Regions from separate parts of the Actinosynnema sp. NPDC002837 genome, predicted to be linked through region 3. Evidence: riboswitches for the same ligand, from Rfam matches in the RefSeq annotation. Region 3 holds a riboswitch; each other region holds the start of a gene.
The links. Region 3 has a riboswitch for glycine ahead of gcvP (aminomethyl-transferring glycine dehydrogenase). Riboswitches for the same ligand answer to the same signal wherever they lie in the genome.
Positions count from the first base shown of each region.

Region 1: it holds a riboswitch for glycine, as region 3 does, so the genes downstream of both, gcvT (glycine cleavage system aminomethyltransferase GcvT) here and gcvP (aminomethyl-transferring glycine dehydrogenase) in region 3, are expected to answer to the same signal.
Region 2: it holds a riboswitch for glycine, as region 3 does, so the genes downstream of both, gcvH (glycine cleavage system protein GcvH) here and gcvP (aminomethyl-transferring glycine dehydrogenase) in region 3, are expected to answer to the same signal.

Region 1 is NZ_JBEOVG010000002.1:193,236-198,914, forward strand. Features, by position in the region: gene ABTZ99_RS02320 (CaiB/BaiF CoA transferase family protein) at 1-802, shown strand, start outside; gene ABTZ99_RS02325 (hypothetical protein) at 1,219-1,380, shown strand; gene ABTZ99_RS02330 (helix-turn-helix transcriptional regulator) at 1,583-2,071, shown strand; gene ABTZ99_RS02335 (hypothetical protein) at 2,182-2,580, shown strand; gene ABTZ99_RS02340 (DUF3817 domain-containing protein) at 2,595-2,897, shown strand; glycine riboswitch at 2,961-3,048, shown strand; glycine riboswitch at 3,050-3,145, shown strand; gene gcvT (glycine cleavage system aminomethyltransferase GcvT) at 3,274-4,374, shown strand; gene glyA (serine hydroxymethyltransferase) at 4,389-5,654, shown strand.
Region 2 is NZ_JBEOVG010000063.1:23,801-29,479, reverse strand. Features, by position in the region: gene ABTZ99_RS31715 (ABC transporter ATP-binding protein) at 1-922, opposite strand, end outside; gene ABTZ99_RS31710 (hypothetical protein) at 971-1,345, opposite strand; gene ABTZ99_RS31705 (hypothetical protein) at 1,351-1,533, opposite strand; gene ald (alanine dehydrogenase) at 1,877-2,983, opposite strand; glycine riboswitch at 3,179-3,273, shown strand; gene gcvH (glycine cleavage system protein GcvH) at 3,399-3,779, shown strand; gene ABTZ99_RS31690 (L-serine ammonia-lyase) at 3,784-5,148, shown strand; gene ABTZ99_RS31685 (NUDIX hydrolase) at 5,425-5,679, opposite strand, start outside.
Region 3 is NZ_JBEOVG010000154.1:5,061-10,739, forward strand. Features, by position in the region: gene ftsR (transcriptional regulator FtsR) at 1-594, shown strand, start outside; gene ABTZ99_RS43560 (bifunctional nuclease family protein) at 738-1,211, shown strand; gene ABTZ99_RS43565 (MerR family transcriptional regulator) at 2,060-2,626, shown strand; glycine riboswitch at 2,782-2,872, shown strand; gene gcvP (aminomethyl-transferring glycine dehydrogenase) at 3,025-5,679, shown strand, end outside.

The sequences.
Region 1 (5,679 bases), on a different contig from region 3:
GATGACCGGCTGGGGCCAGGACGGGCCGCTGGCCGACCGCGCCGGGCACGACATCAACTACATCGCGGTGGCGGGCGCGCTGGAGCCGATCGGCCGGGCGGGCGCGCCGCCGACCGTGCCGCTCAACGTCGTCGGCGACTTCGGCGGTGGCGGGCTGCTGCTGGCGCTCGGCGTGCTGGCCGCGCTGTACGAGCGGGAGCGGTCCGGGCGGGGGCAGGTGGTGGACGCGGCGATGGTCGACGGCGCGGCGCTGCTGACCACGTTCCTGCACGGGATGTCGTCGGTGGGCGCCTGGTCGGGCGCGCGCGGGACGAACCTGCTCGACGGCGGCGCGCCGTTCTACGACGTGTACGAGGCGGCCGACGGCCGGTTCGTCGGCATCGGGGCGCTGGAGGAGAAGTTCTACGCCGAGCTGCTGGCCGTGCTCGGGCTCGCCGACGCCGGGCTGCCCGGGCGGCACGACCCGGCGAACTGGCCGGAGCTGCGGGCCCGCATCGCCGCGGCGGTGGCGACCCGGACCAGGGACGAGTGGGCCGCGCTCGCTGAGGGCACCGACGCGTGCCTCGCGCCCGTGCTGGCGCCCGGTGAGGCGCCGAAGCACGGGCACAACGCCGAGCGGGGGACGTTCGTCGAGGTGGACGGGGTGGCGCAGCCCGCGCCCGCGCCGCGGTTCGGGCGGACGCCCGCGGCCACGCCCGGTCCGCCGCCCGCCGTCGGCGAGCACACGGCCGAGGTGCTGGCCGGGCTGGGGCTGGGCGAGGACGAGATCGCCGGGCTCCGGCGGTCCGGCGTGATCGGGTGACGGACCCGCGGGCGCGGACCCGATCGGGCCGGAAAAAGGCAAGGGAAATCACCTGAAGGGGTACCGGAAATGAGTGGCAGCCGCGAGCGGCCTTTGTCACGCTCGGTGCGTGCGTCGGCGCAATCAGGTGATGGGCTGTGCAGAGGTGGCAGTGTCTGAAGAACCTCGGTGTCCGTGCCAGGGGGGTGGGCGAGCGCCCGTACCTTGGTGATCGGCGGGACCACCGGTCCCCTTGATCGTCCGTTCGGGTGACTCTCCGTGCGACCCAGGCGTGGTTGCGTGGTGTTCGTGCGACCGGTCGAGGGATGGCGGCGGGTTCGATCGTCATCATCCGGGTGAATGAGGGACCATGGCCGTTGACACGACCGGAGCGGCGCTCGGCCGCCCTGCCCAGTGACACGGACGGAGACCGATCAGTGAACGTCAAGAAGGTGGTGACGCTGGCGGCGGTCGCGCTGGTGCTGTTCCTCCTGATCACCCAGCCGAACGAGTCCGCCGAGGCGGTGAGGACCGCGCTCGGGTGGCTCCAGTCCGGCGCCGAGTCGATCATCACCTTCGTCCGCAGCCTGTTCGCCTAGAGGTCCCGCGGTAACCCCGCGTACTCCCGCTCAATGCGGTCACGATCGGTGACTATGCGCCCCGAACGTTGCACCGTACGGGTGGAATGAGGGCTATAACGCCCTGGTAACAGGGTTTTAGACAAACCAGGGTCTAGCGGTTGTCGGTACCCGCTAATACGGTGCGTCGCATTGGCTGATCTTCGACCGATGAGGAGGCAGAATGGTCGAGGACTCCGGAGTCGACGAGCTGTTGCGGCAGTGGGCGGCTGAGCGCTCGGACGACGCCGAGCTGCAGGAGGTGAACCGGATCAAGGACGCGTGGCTCGCGGAAGCCCCGCCGTCCGCGCCGGGGATCCCGGTGCAGCGGGCGAATGGCGGTCCCCGCGGCCTGGTGAAGGTCGAGTCCGCGGATCCGGCGTACGTGGCGGCGATGCGGAAGCGGGCGCCCGAGGTGCCCGAGCCCCTGCTCGCCGCGGCCGCCAGCTACTGGCAGCTGGTCGGCGACCTGTCCGAGGCGGAGCAGTGGTGGGACGCGGGCATCAGCCCGTTGGACCAGCGCGCTCTGGACTACCGGGCGGCCGGGCTCTCGCCCGCCGACCTCGGTCGTCGCCTCGGCCCGATGACGGTGCTCCAGCACCTGCGTCGGGGTAGTGCGGCGGCCTGGTGCGTGGCCAGGTTGCAGAGGCAACGCCGGGACGGCGTGGCCTAGGTCCGACGAGTCGGGGCGGGCTCCTGCGGTCGAGGAGCCCTTGCCGTCGAGGTGCGGGCTCCCGTGCGGGGAGCCCCAGCCTCGTGCGACGCACGAAGTACTCTTGAGGCGTGCGAGGCCTCATCACCCCCCAGCGCCTGGCCATCGCGGCCGTCTGCCTGGCGTCGCTGGTCGTGTGCTGCGGCCTGGCCTACTGGCAGTGGGAGCGGTTCTCCGAGGCCGGTGGCACGTTCCAGAACCTCGGCTACGTGTTCCAGTGGCCGCTGTTCGGCCTCTTCCCCGCGTTCATGGTGTGGCGCATCCGCAGGCTGGACGCCCGCCGCAAGGCCGAGGCCGCCGCCGGGACGGCGGACGCCGCCGCCGAGGCCGCGCCGGAGCCGGTGGCCGCGCCGCCGCGGCCGGTAGTTACCGTTGAGCCCGTCAGAGCGCCCGTGCGGGACGACGAGGACGAAGAGCTCGCGGCCTACAACCGCATGCTCGCCGAACTCAACGCGCGGGACCAGCGGTGAGCGAAGGTAGGGCGATGAGCGGCGCGTTGACCAGGTTCCGGTTCATGGCTTACGTGGTCGGTGTCGGCCTGCTGCTGCTCGTGGTCGCGATGATCGCCAAGTACGCGGGCGACAGCGAGGGCATGATGCAGGTCGTCGGCCCGGTGCACGGCTTCCTCTACGCGGTCTACCTGGTGCTCACCGTCGACCTCGCGCTCAAGGCCCGCTGGTCGATCAAGGGCACGGTGCTGGTGCTGCTCGCGGGCACGATCCCGTTCGTGTCGTTCTACGCCGAGCGCAAGGTGGTCGAGAGCGTCCGGGCCGAGAAGAGCCTGTGACCGGGGTTGACCCCGCCCGCCGGGCACCCCTAGCGTCTGGCGGTACCAACTGAACACGGCCGTCGATGTCGCGCGGGAGAGTCCCCCAGCGGGGCGCCGAAGGAGCAACTCCTCCCCGGAATCTCTCAGGCACAGGTACCGCGCGACGAAGGCAACTCTGGAAAGCAGGCGCACCCCGGTGCGCCTCGCCCACGGTGCAAGCCGCCCCCACCGGGTGGTGAAGCTCTCAGGCTCATGGCAGAGGGGGAGGCTCACTCGACGAGGAGTCTCCGGTGGACCGTGTCATCCTTTCGCTCGTGAATCGCTCGGACGTGCCCGCCCGTCGACCCGACCGGTCGGCCCATCGGCATGTCCGCACCCAGGGAGGGCCCGCCTGATGGAAAGCCGCCGCACGCCCCTGCACGCCGAACACGAGGCGCTGGGCGCCATGTTCACCGACTTCGCGGGCTGGCGGATGCCGCTGCGCTACGACAGCGAGCTGGCCGAGCACCACGCGGTGCGCACGTCGGCGGGCCTGTTCGACCTGACCCACATGGGTGAGATCCTGCTCACCGGCCCGGAGGCGGGCGCCGCTCTCGACCACGCCCTGGTCGGCCACGCGTCCGCGATCGGCGTCGGCCGCGCCCGGTACACGATGATCTGCGAGGCCGACGGTGGCGTCATCGACGACCTGATCGTGTACCGCACGGGTGATGAGGAGTACCTCGTCGTCGCCAACGCCTCGAACGCCGCCGTCGTGCACGAGGCCCTGGTCGAGCGGGCGAAGGGCTTCGACGCGGTGGTCGCGGACAAGTCGACCGACTACGCGCTGCTCGCCGTGCAGGGCCCGAAGGCCACCGCCATCCTCGCCGGCCTCACGTCGACCGACCTGGCCGCGGTGAAGTACTACGCGTCGTACCCGACCGAGGTCGCGGGCAAGCCCGTGCTGCTGGCCCGCACCGGCTACACCGGCGAGGACGGCTTCGAGCTGTTCGTCGCGCCGGACGACGCCGCGCACGTCTGGCGGGCCCTGCTGGAGGCGGGCGCGCCGCACGACCTCAAGCCCGCCGGCCTCGGCTGCCGCGACACGCTGCGGCTGGAGGCGGGCATGCCGCTGTACGGCAACGAGCTCGGCCGCGACCGCACGCCGTTCCAGGCGAACCTCGGCCGCGTGGTGAAGCTGGACAAGCCGGGCGACTTCGTCGGCCGCGACGCGCTGGCCGCCGTCGCCGAGCGGGGCGTCGAGGAGGTCCTGGTCGGCCTGAAGACCGCCTCGCGCCGCGCGCCGCGGCACGGCTACCCCGTGCTGGACGCCTCGGGCGCCCGGATCGGCGAGGTGACCAGCGGCGCGTTGTCGCCGACCCTGGGCTACTCGGTGGCGATGGCGTACGTGGCCGTCGGCAACACCGAGCCCGGCACCCGGCTGTCGGTGGACGTCCGCGGCAAGCACGAGCCGGTCGAAGTCGTCGCACTGCCCTTCTACAAGCGCACCTCGTAAGGGAGACCCCACACATGTCCGAGCACTTCACCACCTCCCTCGCGGAGTTCGACCCGGAGGTCGCGAACGCCGTCGCCGCCGAGCTGCACCGGCAGCAGAGCACGCTGGAGATGATCGCCTCGGAGAACTTCACGCCGGTGTCGGTGCTCCAGGCGCAGGGGTCGGTGCTGACGAACAAGTACGCCGAGGGCTACCCCGGCCGGCGCTACTACGGCGGCTGCGAGCACGTCGACGTGATCGAGCGGCTGGCGATCGAGCGGGTGAAGGAGCTGTTCGGCGCCGGTTTCGCGAACGTGCAGCCGCACTCGGGCGCGCAGGCCAACGCGTGCGCGATGTTCGCCCTGCTCCAGCCGGGCGACACGATCCTGGGCCTGGACCTCGCGCACGGCGGCCACCTCACGCACGGCATGCGGATCAACTTCTCCGGCAAGCTCTACAACGTGGTGCCCTACCACGTGTCGGAGGCCGACGGCCGCGTCGACATGGCCGAGGTGGAGCGGCTGGCGACCGAGCACCGGCCGAAGCTGATCGTGGCCGGCTGGTCGGCGTACCCGCGCCAGCTGGACTTCGCCGAGTTCCGCCGGATCGCCGACTCGGTGGACGCCTACCTGATGGTGGACATGGCGCACTTCGCCGGCCTCGTGGCGGCGGGCCTGCACCCGAGCCCCGTGCCGCACGCGCACGTCGTGACCACGACCACGCACAAGACGCTCGGCGGCCCGCGCGGCGGCGTGATCCTGACCAACGAGGCCGACCTGGCGAAGAAGATCAACTCGGCGGTGTTCCCAGGTCAGCAGGGCGGCCCGCTGGAGCACGTGATCGCGGGCAAGGCGGTGGCGTTCAAGCACGCCGCGTCGCCCGAGTTCGCCGACCGCCAGCGGCGCACGGTCGAGGGCGCGAAGATCCTCGCCGAGCGCCTGTCGCAGGCCGACGCGGCGGCGGCCGGTGTGAAGGTGCTCACCGGCGGCACGGACGTGCACCTCGTGCTGGTGGACCTGGTGGCGTCCGAACTGGACGGCAAGCAGGCCGAGGACCGGCTGCACGAGGTGGGCATCACGGTCAACCGCAACGCGGTGCCGAACGACCCGCGGCCGCCGATGGTGACCTCCGGCCTGCGCATCGGCACGCCGGCGCTGGCCACGCGCGGTTTCGGCGCGGCCGACTTCACCGAGGTGGCGGAGATCATCGCGGCGGCGTTGCAGCCGTCACCGGACCTGGCCGAGCTGCGGGCGCGGGTCGAGGTGCTGGCCGCCAAGCACCCGCTGTACCCGTCCCTGTGAACGACGCCACGAAATAGCTCGCGCT
Region 2 (5,679 bases), on a different contig from region 3:
CGTACTGGCCCGGCGCCGCGTACTGGCCGTTGGTGAGCTGGAAGAACAGCCGCTCCAGGTCGACCTTCTCCTCCTGGATGCCGTAGACCGACACACCCGCCTTCAACGCGGTGTCGGCGACCTGCCTGGCCTCCACGCCGGTCACCGCGATGCGGCCGTCCGGCAGCTGCTCGATCGCGCTGATCCCGTCCTCGCGCAACGCCGCGACCAGCGCGCCGGTGTCCGACGGCTGCACGAGCACGCGGCCCTGCTGCTGGTCGCGCAGCTGGTCGAGCGAGCCGTAGTACATGGTCTGACCGCGGCTGATGACGACCACCTGGTCGACGGTCTGCTCGACCTCCGCCAGCAGGTGGCTGGAGATCAGCACGGTCCGCCCGCTGCGCGCGTAGGACTGCAGGAACGTCCGCAGCCACGCGATGCCCTCCGGGTCGAGCCCGTTGGCCGGCTCGTCGAGCACCAGGATCTGCGGGTCGCCGAGCAGCGCGGTGGCCAGGGCCAGCCGCTGCTTCATGCCCAGCGAGAACCCGCCCGCCTTGCGGTCGCCGGCCGCGCCGAGGCCCACCAGCTGGAGCACCTGGTCGGCGCGCGAGTCCGGCACGCCGATCGCGGCCGCGTAGACCCGCAGGTGGTTGCGCGCCGTGCGCTTGGGGTGGAAGCCCTGCGCCTCCAGCACCGCGCCGACCACCCGCGCCGGGTTGCCGAGCTGGGCGAACGGCCTGCCGTTGATCAGTCCGGTGCCCGCGGTCGGGGTCACCAGGCCGAGCAGCATGCGCAGCGTCGTCGTCTTGCCGGCCCCGTTGGGGCCGAGGAAGCCGGTCACCGAACCGGGTTCCACCGTGAAGCTGAGATTCTGCACCGCTGCGACCGGACCGAACTGCTTGGTCAAGTTCTGCACCACGATGCGGCCACTGCCGTCGTGCACGCGTCCCTCCCGAGTACTCCTACCGGGCGTCATCCTGCCCTAGGAGGGTCACTCGGGGAGGGCATGCCGCGGTTTCGACGCGACCCTGGGTATCTCGGCCGTCGTCTCGACCTCCTTCGAATGTCGCAGCGTGCGCAGCGGACGGCGGCGTTCGCGGTGCGGCAGGCCGTCGCCGATGAGGTGCTGGTGGGCCATCGTCCACACCTGGCACGGCCACTTCTTGTGCCGCAGGATGCCGGGGCACGCGCCGCAGCGGCCGTCCGGATCCGGTTGGTGCACGGTCAGCAGCAGCCGCCAGCCGTCGGCCAGGCGGTGGATCTCGGACCGCGCGAGCGGCACGAGGGCGTCCGCCTCGCCGGTCTCGGCGGCCTCGTCCAGCAGCGCCAGCCGGCGCATCACGGCGGCCCGCAGCGCTTCGTCCACGGCCGTCACATCCTGTCGGCGACTTGGTCGAGCAGGCGGTGCAGCCTGCGCGTCTGCGTGACGGACATCACGGCGGACTCGCCGGGCGGCGCGACCAGCAGAACTCGGTCGTCCTCGACGAGCACGGTCATCGACCGGTCCCGCCCGAACGGGTCGTGGCAGTCGATCCAGCCCTCGGGTTCAGCCATCTGCGCTCCGATCGGAGGTGGCGCGGCAGAGCGCCGCGCGAGCGGACGACCCCGCCGGGTAGCCGCGGGGTTCCCGCCCTGTGCATCGGTCGCGGGGCCGTCGTGACTTACCCGTTATCACCCAAGTTCACTCGATTGCTTGAGTTTGGGCACAGCGCGTCGCCACCGCCGGGTGGGAATCTCGGCCGGATCGGTGGGGTCACTGGGCAGCGACCCCCGTTCCCGGCTAAGATTGGCGACGCGGCCCGCTCCCAGTGACCCCCAGGCTGGTTGAGCGGGCCGTCTTTCTTTCGCCGAAGGGCCCCGCTCACAGCACGTGAGCGGGGCCCTTCGCGGTGGGTCCTCAGAAGTCGAGCGGCGTGTGGGTCATCCCGTGCGCCTGCGCGACCGGCAGGTTGGTCAGCAGGCCCTCGTGCGCGTTCAGGCCGAGCGCCAGCGACGCGTCCGCCCGCAGCGCCGCCTCCCAGCCCTGGTCGGCCAGCGCGACGGCGTACGGCAGCGTCACGTTGGTCAGCGCGTAGGTCGACGTCCGCGGCACGGCGCCGGGCATGTTCGCCACGCAGTAGAAGACGGTGTCGTGCACCTGGTAGGTCGGGTCGGCGTGCGTGGTCGGGCGCGAGTCGGCGAAGCAGCCGCCCTGGTCGATCGCGATGTCCACCAGGACGGAGCCGGGCTTCATGTCGGCGACCAGCTCGTTGCTCACCAGCTTCGGCGCCTTCGCGCCGGGCACCAGCACCGCGCCGATGACCAGGTCGGCCTCGCGGACGGCCTGCTCGACGGAGTACCGGTTGGACGTCACGGTGCGCAGGCGGCCCTGGTAGAGGGCGTCGATGTGGCGCAGCCGGTCCACGTTGGTGTCCAGGATCTGCACGTCCGCGCCCATGCCGACGGCGATCGCCGCCGCGTTCAGGCCCGCCACGCCGCCGCCGATCACGACCACCCGCGCCGGGTGCACGCCGGGCACGCCGCCGGGCAGCACGCCGCGCCCGCCGGACGGCTTCATCAGCGAGAACGCGCCCACCTGCGGCGCGAGCCTGCCCGCCACCTCGGACATCGGCGCCAGCAGCGGCAGCGCGCCGTTCGCGGTCTGCACGGTCTCGTAGGCGACGGCGGTGGTGCCCGAGTCCAGCAGCGCCTGCGTCAGCGGCCGGTCGGCGGCCAGGTGCAGGTACGTGAACAGGACCTGGCCCTTGCGCAGCCGCGGGTACTCCTCGGCGATCGGCTCCTTCACCTTGAGCACCAGGTCGCCCTCGGCCCACACGTCGTCCGCGCCCGCCAGCACCTTCGCGCCCGCGGCCAGGTACTCCTCGTCGGTGATGGCCGAACCGAGGCCCGCGCCGGCCTCGACCACCACGTCGTGGCCGCGCTGCGTCAGCTCGTGCGCGCCCGCCGGGGTCAGCGCGACGCGGTACTCGTGGTTCTTGATCTCGCGGGGGACGGCGATCCGCACGGTGGGCTCCTTCGGCCGTTGTTACACCAAAGGTCCGGTAACGGGTATTCGGTGTCATCGTGCGGCCGGCACGAACGCACCCTTGCGCCACTGTGCTGATCGAACAAGCCCGACGGTGCGTTGACACCCGTCGGGCCCGGCACCTAGCGTGCGGGCCAACCAACTGAACATCGGCCGCGGCGCGCCAGGAGCGCCGGAACCCGCGCGGGAGAGACCTCGGTGAACGTGCCGGGGCGCCGAAGGAGCAAGTACCCCGCACACTCTCAGGCAGCGAGAACCGCTCGGGTGAGGCGACTCTGGAAAGCGCGCAAGTCCGCGCACCCACGGTGCAAGCCGCCGCTCCGGCGTCGGTGAAGCTCTCAGGTCCCAGGACAGAGTGGGGCTCTGGTGGACCTTGCCGTGAGGGAGCGCTGTCGTGACTTTTCCGGACAACCTGCTGTACACGCCCGAGCACGAGTGGGTGGACTGGGCGCCGGGTACCCAGGAGCCCGTGGCGGTCGGCATCACGTCGTACGCGGCGGAGTCGTTGGGTGACATCGTGTTCGTGGAGCTGCCCGAGGTCGGCGCCGTGGTGAAGTCGGGCGAGGTGTGCGGCGAGCTGGAGTCGACCAAGTCGGTCAGCGACCTGTACGCGCCGATCAGCGGCGAGGTGGTCGAGGTCAACCGGGCCGCGGTCGACGACCCGTCGTTGATCAACAACGACCCGTACGGGGCCGGGTGGCTGTTCAAGGTGGCCGTGACGGACGCGTCCGGGTTGCTGACCGCGGCGAAGTACGCGGAACTGACCGGGGACTGACGTCATGGCGATCAGCGTGTTCGACCTGTTCTCCGTGGGCATCGGACCGTCGAGCTCGCACACGGTGGGCCCGATGCGCGCGGCGATGATGTTCGCGCAACGGCTGCGGCCCTCGTTGGCCTCGGTCGACCGGGTGCACGTGGAGCTGTTCGGGTCGCTCGGCGCGACCGGGCACGGGCACGGCAGCCCGAAGGCGGTGGTGCTGGGCCTGGAGGGCAGCCGGCCGGAGGAGGTCGACCCGGAGGAGGCCGAGCGGCGGCTGGCGGAAATCCGGGCCACCAGGCGGCTGCGGCTGGCCGGGGTGCGGGAGATCGCGTTCACCGAGGACGCCGATCTGGTGATGCACCGGCGGAAGTCGTTGCCGCTGCACCCCAACGGCATGAGCTTCACCGCCCACTCGGGTGACGTCGTGGTCGACTCGGCGGTGTACTACTCCGTCGGCGGCGGGTTCGTGGTGGACGACACGGCCACCGGGGCGGACCGGATCAAGCCCGACGAGACGCCGGTCGGGCACCCGTTCCGGACCGGTGACGAGCTGCTGGCGCGGTGCCGGGAGACCGGGCTGTCGATCAGCGAGGTGATGCTGGCCAACGAGCGGTCGTGGCGCGACGAGGAGTCGGTGCGCTCGGGGCTGCTGCGCATCTGGGACGTGATGCAGGAGTGCGTCGAGCGCGGCTGCACGCGGACCGGGGTGCTGCCCGGCGGCTTGAAGGTGCGGCGGCGGGCGGCCGAGATGCGGCAGCGGATGGCCGCCGAGCACTACGCCACGGACCCGTTGCGGGTGATGGACTGGGTGACCCTGTTCGCGCTGGCGGTGAACGAGGAGAACGCCGCGGGTGGCCGCGTGGTGACCGCGCCGACCAACGGCGCGGCCGGCATCGTGCCCGCGGTGCTGCACTACTACACCCGCTTCGTGCCGGGCGCGTCCGACGACGGTGTGGTGCGGTTCCTGCTGACGGCGGGTGCGGTCGGCGTGCTGTTCAAGGAGAACGCGTCGATCTCCGGAGCCGAGGTCGGGTGCCAGGGCGAGGTCGGCTCGGCGTGCTCGATGGCGGCCGGCGGGCTGGCCGAGGTGCTGGGTGGCACGCCGGAGCAGGTGGAGAACGCGGCCGAGATCGCCATGGAGCACAACCTGGGGCTGACGTGCGACCCGATCGGGGGACTGGTGCAGATCCCGTGCATCGAGCGCAACGCGTTGGCGTCGATCAAGGCGATCACGGCGGCGCGGATGGCGTTGCGCGGCGACGGCTCCCACTTCGTGTCGCTGGACAAGGTCATCAAGACCATGCGTGAGACGGGCAAGGACATGAAGGTCAAGTACAAGGAGACCGCGCGCGGCGGCCTGGCCGTGAACGTCATCGAGTGCTGATAACCGGCCGCTGACCAGGGCGGATGGCTTCCATCGCTGCTCGATGGTTCTCGCCACTGCCTGACGTCCCACGGCCTGGAGACGGCCTGATCTTGAGCCGCACCTGACGGGCTCCACCTCGTAACGCGGGGTGGAGCCCGTTCGCGCGTCTTCGGCCTGAACCTCGATGCCGCACAACACTTCTCGACCACGCGATCGTCCCGACTGCTGCTGCTGCCAGCTGTCGCGCCCTCAGGTCGGCGCGCCTTGATCCAGCACAGCAGAATTCAGCAGCGGCTACGGGAGGAGGTTCACGCCGTCGTGAGCGCGAGTGTGCAATTCGGACTCGAACGCGTCGGTTACTCGCACCGCGTAGGCCGGTGACATCGCTTCGCGGACTTCGTCCAGCGTCATCCAACGAACCTCGGCTGCTTCGGTGGTGGCCTGGTCGGGCTCGTCCAGCGGGGTGCAGCGGTAGACCAAGGCCACGATGGCGCGTCGCATGTTCTTGTAGACGCCGGTCAAGCGTTCGACCTGGACCGAGATGCCGGT
Region 3 (5,679 bases):
ACCATCTCCAAGATCCGATTCCTGGAGTCGGAGGGCTTGGTCCGCCCGGCGCGCACGGCCTCGGGGTACCGGCAGTTCACGTCCGCCGACGTGGACCGCCTGCGGTACATCCTGTCCGCTCAACGGGACAGGTACCTGCCGCTGAAAGTCATCAAGGAGCAGTTGGACGCGGCCGACCAGGGCGCGTCGAAGGCGATGCGCGCGGTCGACCTCGCACCGGCCGCCGGGCACCGGGTCACCCGCGAGGACCTGCTGGCGCGCGCGGGCATCGAGCCTGGCGTGCTGGCGGACCTGGAGCAGCACGGCCTGATCAGGCCAGGTGCGGGCGGGTTCTACGACCACGAGGCCGTGCAGATCGCCTCGACCGTGCGGGCGATGGCCGAGCACGGCCTGGAGGCCCGGCACCTGCGCCCCTTCCGCGCCGCGGCCGACCGCGAGGTCGGGTTGGTGGAGCAGGTCGTCGGCGCGGCCCACCGCTCACGCGACCGTGACGACGTGGTGCGGGAGTTGGCGGCGCTCTCCGTAACGCTGCACACACTCTTGGTGAAGGTCGGTTTGCGAGAGGTCGTCGGACGACCTGTTTCGCCGAGGTGAACACGTGTCCGCATCGTGATCCGAAGCGGGCGGGCGGTTGCGCACAGGGCCCGCTTGGCGGGTAGCGTCGAAAGAGTACGTGGGGGATCCTCGTTGGTAGCGGGGACGCCAGAATTTCAGCGCGCTGAGGGAGGCGAGACCCGATGAGCGAAATGCGCGTCGTCGGCGTGCGGGTGGAACTGCCCGCCAACCAGCCGATCCTGCTGCTGCGCGAAACCGAGGGCGAACGGTACCTGCCGATCTGGATCGGATCGGTCGAGGCCACGGCGATCGCGTTGGAGCAGCAAGGTGTCCGTCCTGCCCGGCCGTTGACGCACGACCTGCTCAAGGACGTCATCGGAGCCCTCGGCCGGCAGCTGGAGCAGGTGCGGATCACGGACTTGCAGGAAGGCACCTACTTCGCGGAACTCGTCTTCGACGGCGACATCCGCGTGTCCGCGCGGCCGAGCGATTCGGTGGCGCTGGCCCTGCGGATCGGCGTGCCGATCCACGCGGAGGAGTCGGTGCTGGCGGAGGCGGGCCTCATCATCCCGGACGAGCAGGAGGACGAGGTCGAGAAGTTCCGCGAGTTCCTCGACTCCGTATCGCCCGAGGACTTCCGCGGCGCCGACACGTAACCGTCCGCCCCCACCACGCCCTGCCTACCGGCACGGCCCCGGCACACCAGAGCACGCCTCCCCACAGCCGTCCACTGACACGCCCTTGCCCACGCCCTTCCCGAAGGAAGGGCTTCGTGTCATCCCGCCGACCTGGCTCCGCCCTACCGCGCGTGTCAAGGGGGCTGTGCGTCCCTTGCCCGCCCGTCCACCGATGCCTGCCCCCTTGATACGTGTGGTAGCCCGTAGGGAGGTCGGTGGGATGACACGAAACCCGCACCACAACGGACCCGGCGCGTACCCACCCACCCCGCCGTCATCCTGCTGATCTGCCCGTCCGGCGAGGACATGCTTTTCAGCCTGCACGCACCCCCGCCGCACCCCGCCGCACCCCTACCGCCTGGGACCGCACACCACTACCCCGGGCCTCACACCAACCTGCCGCTTGCGGACAAGCGGGTCGGGTGCTTGACAAAACCAGCCCGTCACCGATCCGTCGAACCGCTCTCCACCACGCCCCGCGAAGGGCCGCGCCCAAGGGCCCCACGCCGTCAACGGCCCCTCGCGAGCGTGTGCGGTGCGTTGTGGATCAACCCCGCGTGCCACCTCCAGGTGTCACGCCTCTGGGTTACACAACGTCAACCTTCGTCCGCTAAACGATCACTAAACGTCACCCGAATGGCTTACGACAGGCGACTCTCTCAACCTCAACCTCACGTTGAGGCAAGACACGCCCAGCGCGTCGCGTTGACCTGCCCCCTACCCGGTCTTACCGTCGAACTCAGGTGAATTGCCACGGTGTGATTCGGGCACCGCGGCGGCTTCACGTTGGTCGCCGGTCGTCGTGACCGGACCGAGGGGAGGCAGGCGTGGTCGAGGAAGCGCCCATCCGGGCCGGATCCGGCGAACAGGGTGAGCTGTTCCCGGACTCCTCGCTGCCGGACGAACTGGTCGGGTACCGCGGCCCCGCCGCGTGCCAGATCGCGGGCATCACCTACCGCCAGCTGGACTACTGGGCGCGCACGGGGTTGGTCAACCCGACGATAAGGAGTGCCCACGGCTCCGGCAGCCAACGGCTCTACTCGTTCAAGGACATCCTGGTCCTCAAGGTCGTCAAGCGGCTGCTGGACACCGGTGTCTCGTTGCAGAACATCCGGGTCGCGGTCGACCACCTGCGCCGCCGCGGCGTGCAGGACCTGGCCCGGATCACGCTGTTCAGCGACGGCACCACCGTCTACGAGTGCACGTCGCCGGAAGAGGTGGTCGACCTGCTCCAAGGCGGCCAAGGGGTGTTCGGCATCGCGGTCTCCGGCGCGATGCGGGAGATCAGCGGCACGATCCACGACTTCCCCGCCGAACGCGCGGACGGCGCCGAGATCGTGGAGCCTGCCGACGACGAGCTGTCCCGCCGGCGCCGCACGAGGGCCATCGGCTGACCGCCCGGCGCAAGGCGGCCGGCTGACCGACGTGCTCGCCCGGCGCAACGCGGCCGGCTGACCGGCCCGCACACCCGGCGCAACGCGATGAGATCCACGTCGCGCCGGCGGTACCGCTCACCCACCCGCCGGGTACGATTTCGCGCGTAGTCGCTTTATCCCGTGCGGGAGAGTCCGAGCCAGTCTCGGCGCCGAAGGAGCAAATCCTCCCCGGAACCTCTCAGGCGCAAGGACCGTGCGGGTGAGACGCCTCTGGAAAGCGGGTCGGCCACCACCGACCGACCCCGCCGACGGTGCAAACCCGACAGCCGGGTGAAGCTCTCAGGCGCCCGCCGGGCAGAAGACAGAGGGGGAGGGCAACGGCAGAAGTCTGTCCGGAGCCCTGGAGGCCAGCACCGATGACGCAGGACCGCATCCCCCTCGCCGCACTCGAGCACGGCACCCCGTTCGCCGACCGGCACGTGGGCCCGCGGCCCGCCGAGCTGGCCCGCATCCTCGACGTGATCGGTGTCGGCTCCCTGGAGGAACTGGCGCAGCACGCCGTCCCCGAGTCGATCCGCGAGCGCGACCTGGTGCTGGACCTGCCCGCGCCCGCCACCGAGACCGAGGCGCTGGCCGAGCTGCGCGCCCTCGCCTCCCGCAACCGCCCGATGACGCAGATGATCGGGCTCGGCTACTACGGCACGACCACGCCGCCGGTGATCCGCCGCAACGTGCTGGAGAGCCCCGCCTGGTACACCGCGTACACGCCGTACCAGCCGGAGATCTCCCAGGGCCGCCTCGAAGCCCTGCTGAACTTCCAGACGATGGTCGCCGACCTGACCGGCCTGCCGCTGGCCAACGCCTCGATGCTGGACGAGTCCACCGCGGCCGCCGAGGCCATGACGCTGGTCCGCCGCGCGGGACGGTCCAAATCGAACAAGTTCGTCGTGGACGCCGACACGCTGCCGCAGACGCTGGCCCTCATCGAGACGCGCGCCGAGCCGCTGGGCATCGAGATCGTGACCGCCGACCTGTCGCAGGGCATCGAGGGCCTCGGCCTCGGCGGCGACTTCTTCGGCGTGCTGCTGTCCTACCCCGGCGCGTCCGGCGTGGTGCGCGACCACGCGGCGGTCGTCGAGGAGATCCACAAGGCGGGCGCGCAGGCCGTGGTCGCCGCCGACCTGCTGGCGTTGACGCTGCTGCGCCCGCCCGGCGAGATCGGCGCGGACGTCGTCATCGGCACCACGCAGCGCTTCGGCGTGCCGATCGGGTTCGGCGGGCCGCACGCGGGCTACATGGCCGTGCGCCAGGGCTTGGAGCGGCAGCTGCCCGGCCGGCTCGTCGGCGTGTCCGTGGACGCGGACGGCTCGCTCGCCTACCGCCTCGCCCTGCAGACGCGCGAGCAGCACATCCGCCGGGAGAAGGCGACCAGCAACATCTGCACCGCTCAGGTCCTGCTGGCGGTGATCGCGTCGATGTACGCGGTGTACCACGGTCCGGAAGGGCTGAAGGCGATCGCGACCCGCGCCCACCGGATGGCGACCGTGCTGGCCGCCGGCCTGCTGGAGGGCGGCGTCGAGATCGTGCACGGCGAGTTCTTCGACACCGTGCGCGCCCGCGTCGAAGGACGTGCCGCCGCCGTCGTCTCCGCCGCGCGCGACCTCGGCGTGAACCTGTGGCAGGTCGACGACGACGTGGTGTCCATCGCGTGCGACGAGACCACCACGCGCGAGCACCTGGTCGCGGTGTGGAAGGCGTTCGGCGTGACCGTCGCGGACGTGGACGGCCTGGACGCCGACACCGCCGACGGCATCCCCGCGGACCTGCGCCGCACCAGCGACTACCTGACCCACCCGGTGTTCCACTCGCACCGCTCCGAGACCGCGCTGCTGCGCTACCTGCGCGCGCTGTCGGACAAGGACGTCGCGCTGGACCGCAGCATGATCCCGCTGGGCTCGTGCACGATGAAGCTCAACGCCACGGCCGAGATGGAGCCGATCACGTGGCCGGAGTTCGCCGACCTGCACCCGTTCGCGCCCGCGTCGGACGCCGACGGGCTGCTGAGCATCGTCGGTGACCTGGAGCGGTGGCTGGCCGAGGTCACCGGGTACGACGCGGTGTCGTTGCAGCCGAACGCGGGCAGCCAGGGCGAGTTCGCGGGCCTGCTGGCGATCCGCGCCTACCACCGCGCCAACGGCGACGACCACCGCGACGTGTGCCTGATCCCGTCCAGCGCGCACGGCACCAACGCCGCGTCCGCCGTGATGGCCGGGATGCGGGTCGTGGTCGTCAAGTGCGACGACCACGGCAACGTGGACATCGAGCACCTGCGTTCGACGGTCGACGCGCACCGCGACGACCTGGCTGCGATCATGATCACCTACCCGTCGACGCACGGCGTGTACGAGGACACCGTGCGCGAGGTGTGCGGGCTGGTGCACGACGCGGGCGGCCAGGTGTACGTCGACGGCGCGAACCTCAACGCGCTGATCGGGTTGGCGCAGTACGGCAAGTTCGGGTCGGACGTGTCGCACCTGAACCTGCACAAGACGTTCTGCATCCCGCACGGCGGCGGTGGCCCGGGTGTCGGGCCGATCGGCGTGCGGTCGCACCTGGCGCCGTTCCTGCCGAACCACCCGTTGCAGCCGTCGGCCGGTCCGGCGAGCGGTGTCGGCCCGATCAGCGCCGCGCCGTGGGGTTCGGCGTCGATCCTGCCGATCTCGTGGGCGTACGTGCGGATGATGGGCGCCGACGGCCTCCGCCGCGCCACCCTCACCGCCGTGGCGGCGGCGAACTACGTGGCCCGCCGCCTGGACGAGCACTTCCCGGTGCTCTACACCGGCGAGGGCGGTTTCGTGGCCCACGAGTGCATCCTCGACCTGCGGCCGATCACCAAGGCGACCGGCGTGACGGTGGACGACGTGGCGAAGCGGTTGGCGGACTACGGGCTGCACGCGCCGACCATGTCGTTCCCGGTGGCGGGCACGCTCATGGTGGAGCCGACGGAGAGCGAGGACCTGGGCGAGATCGACCGGTTCATCGACGCGATGATCGCGATCCGGCACGAGATC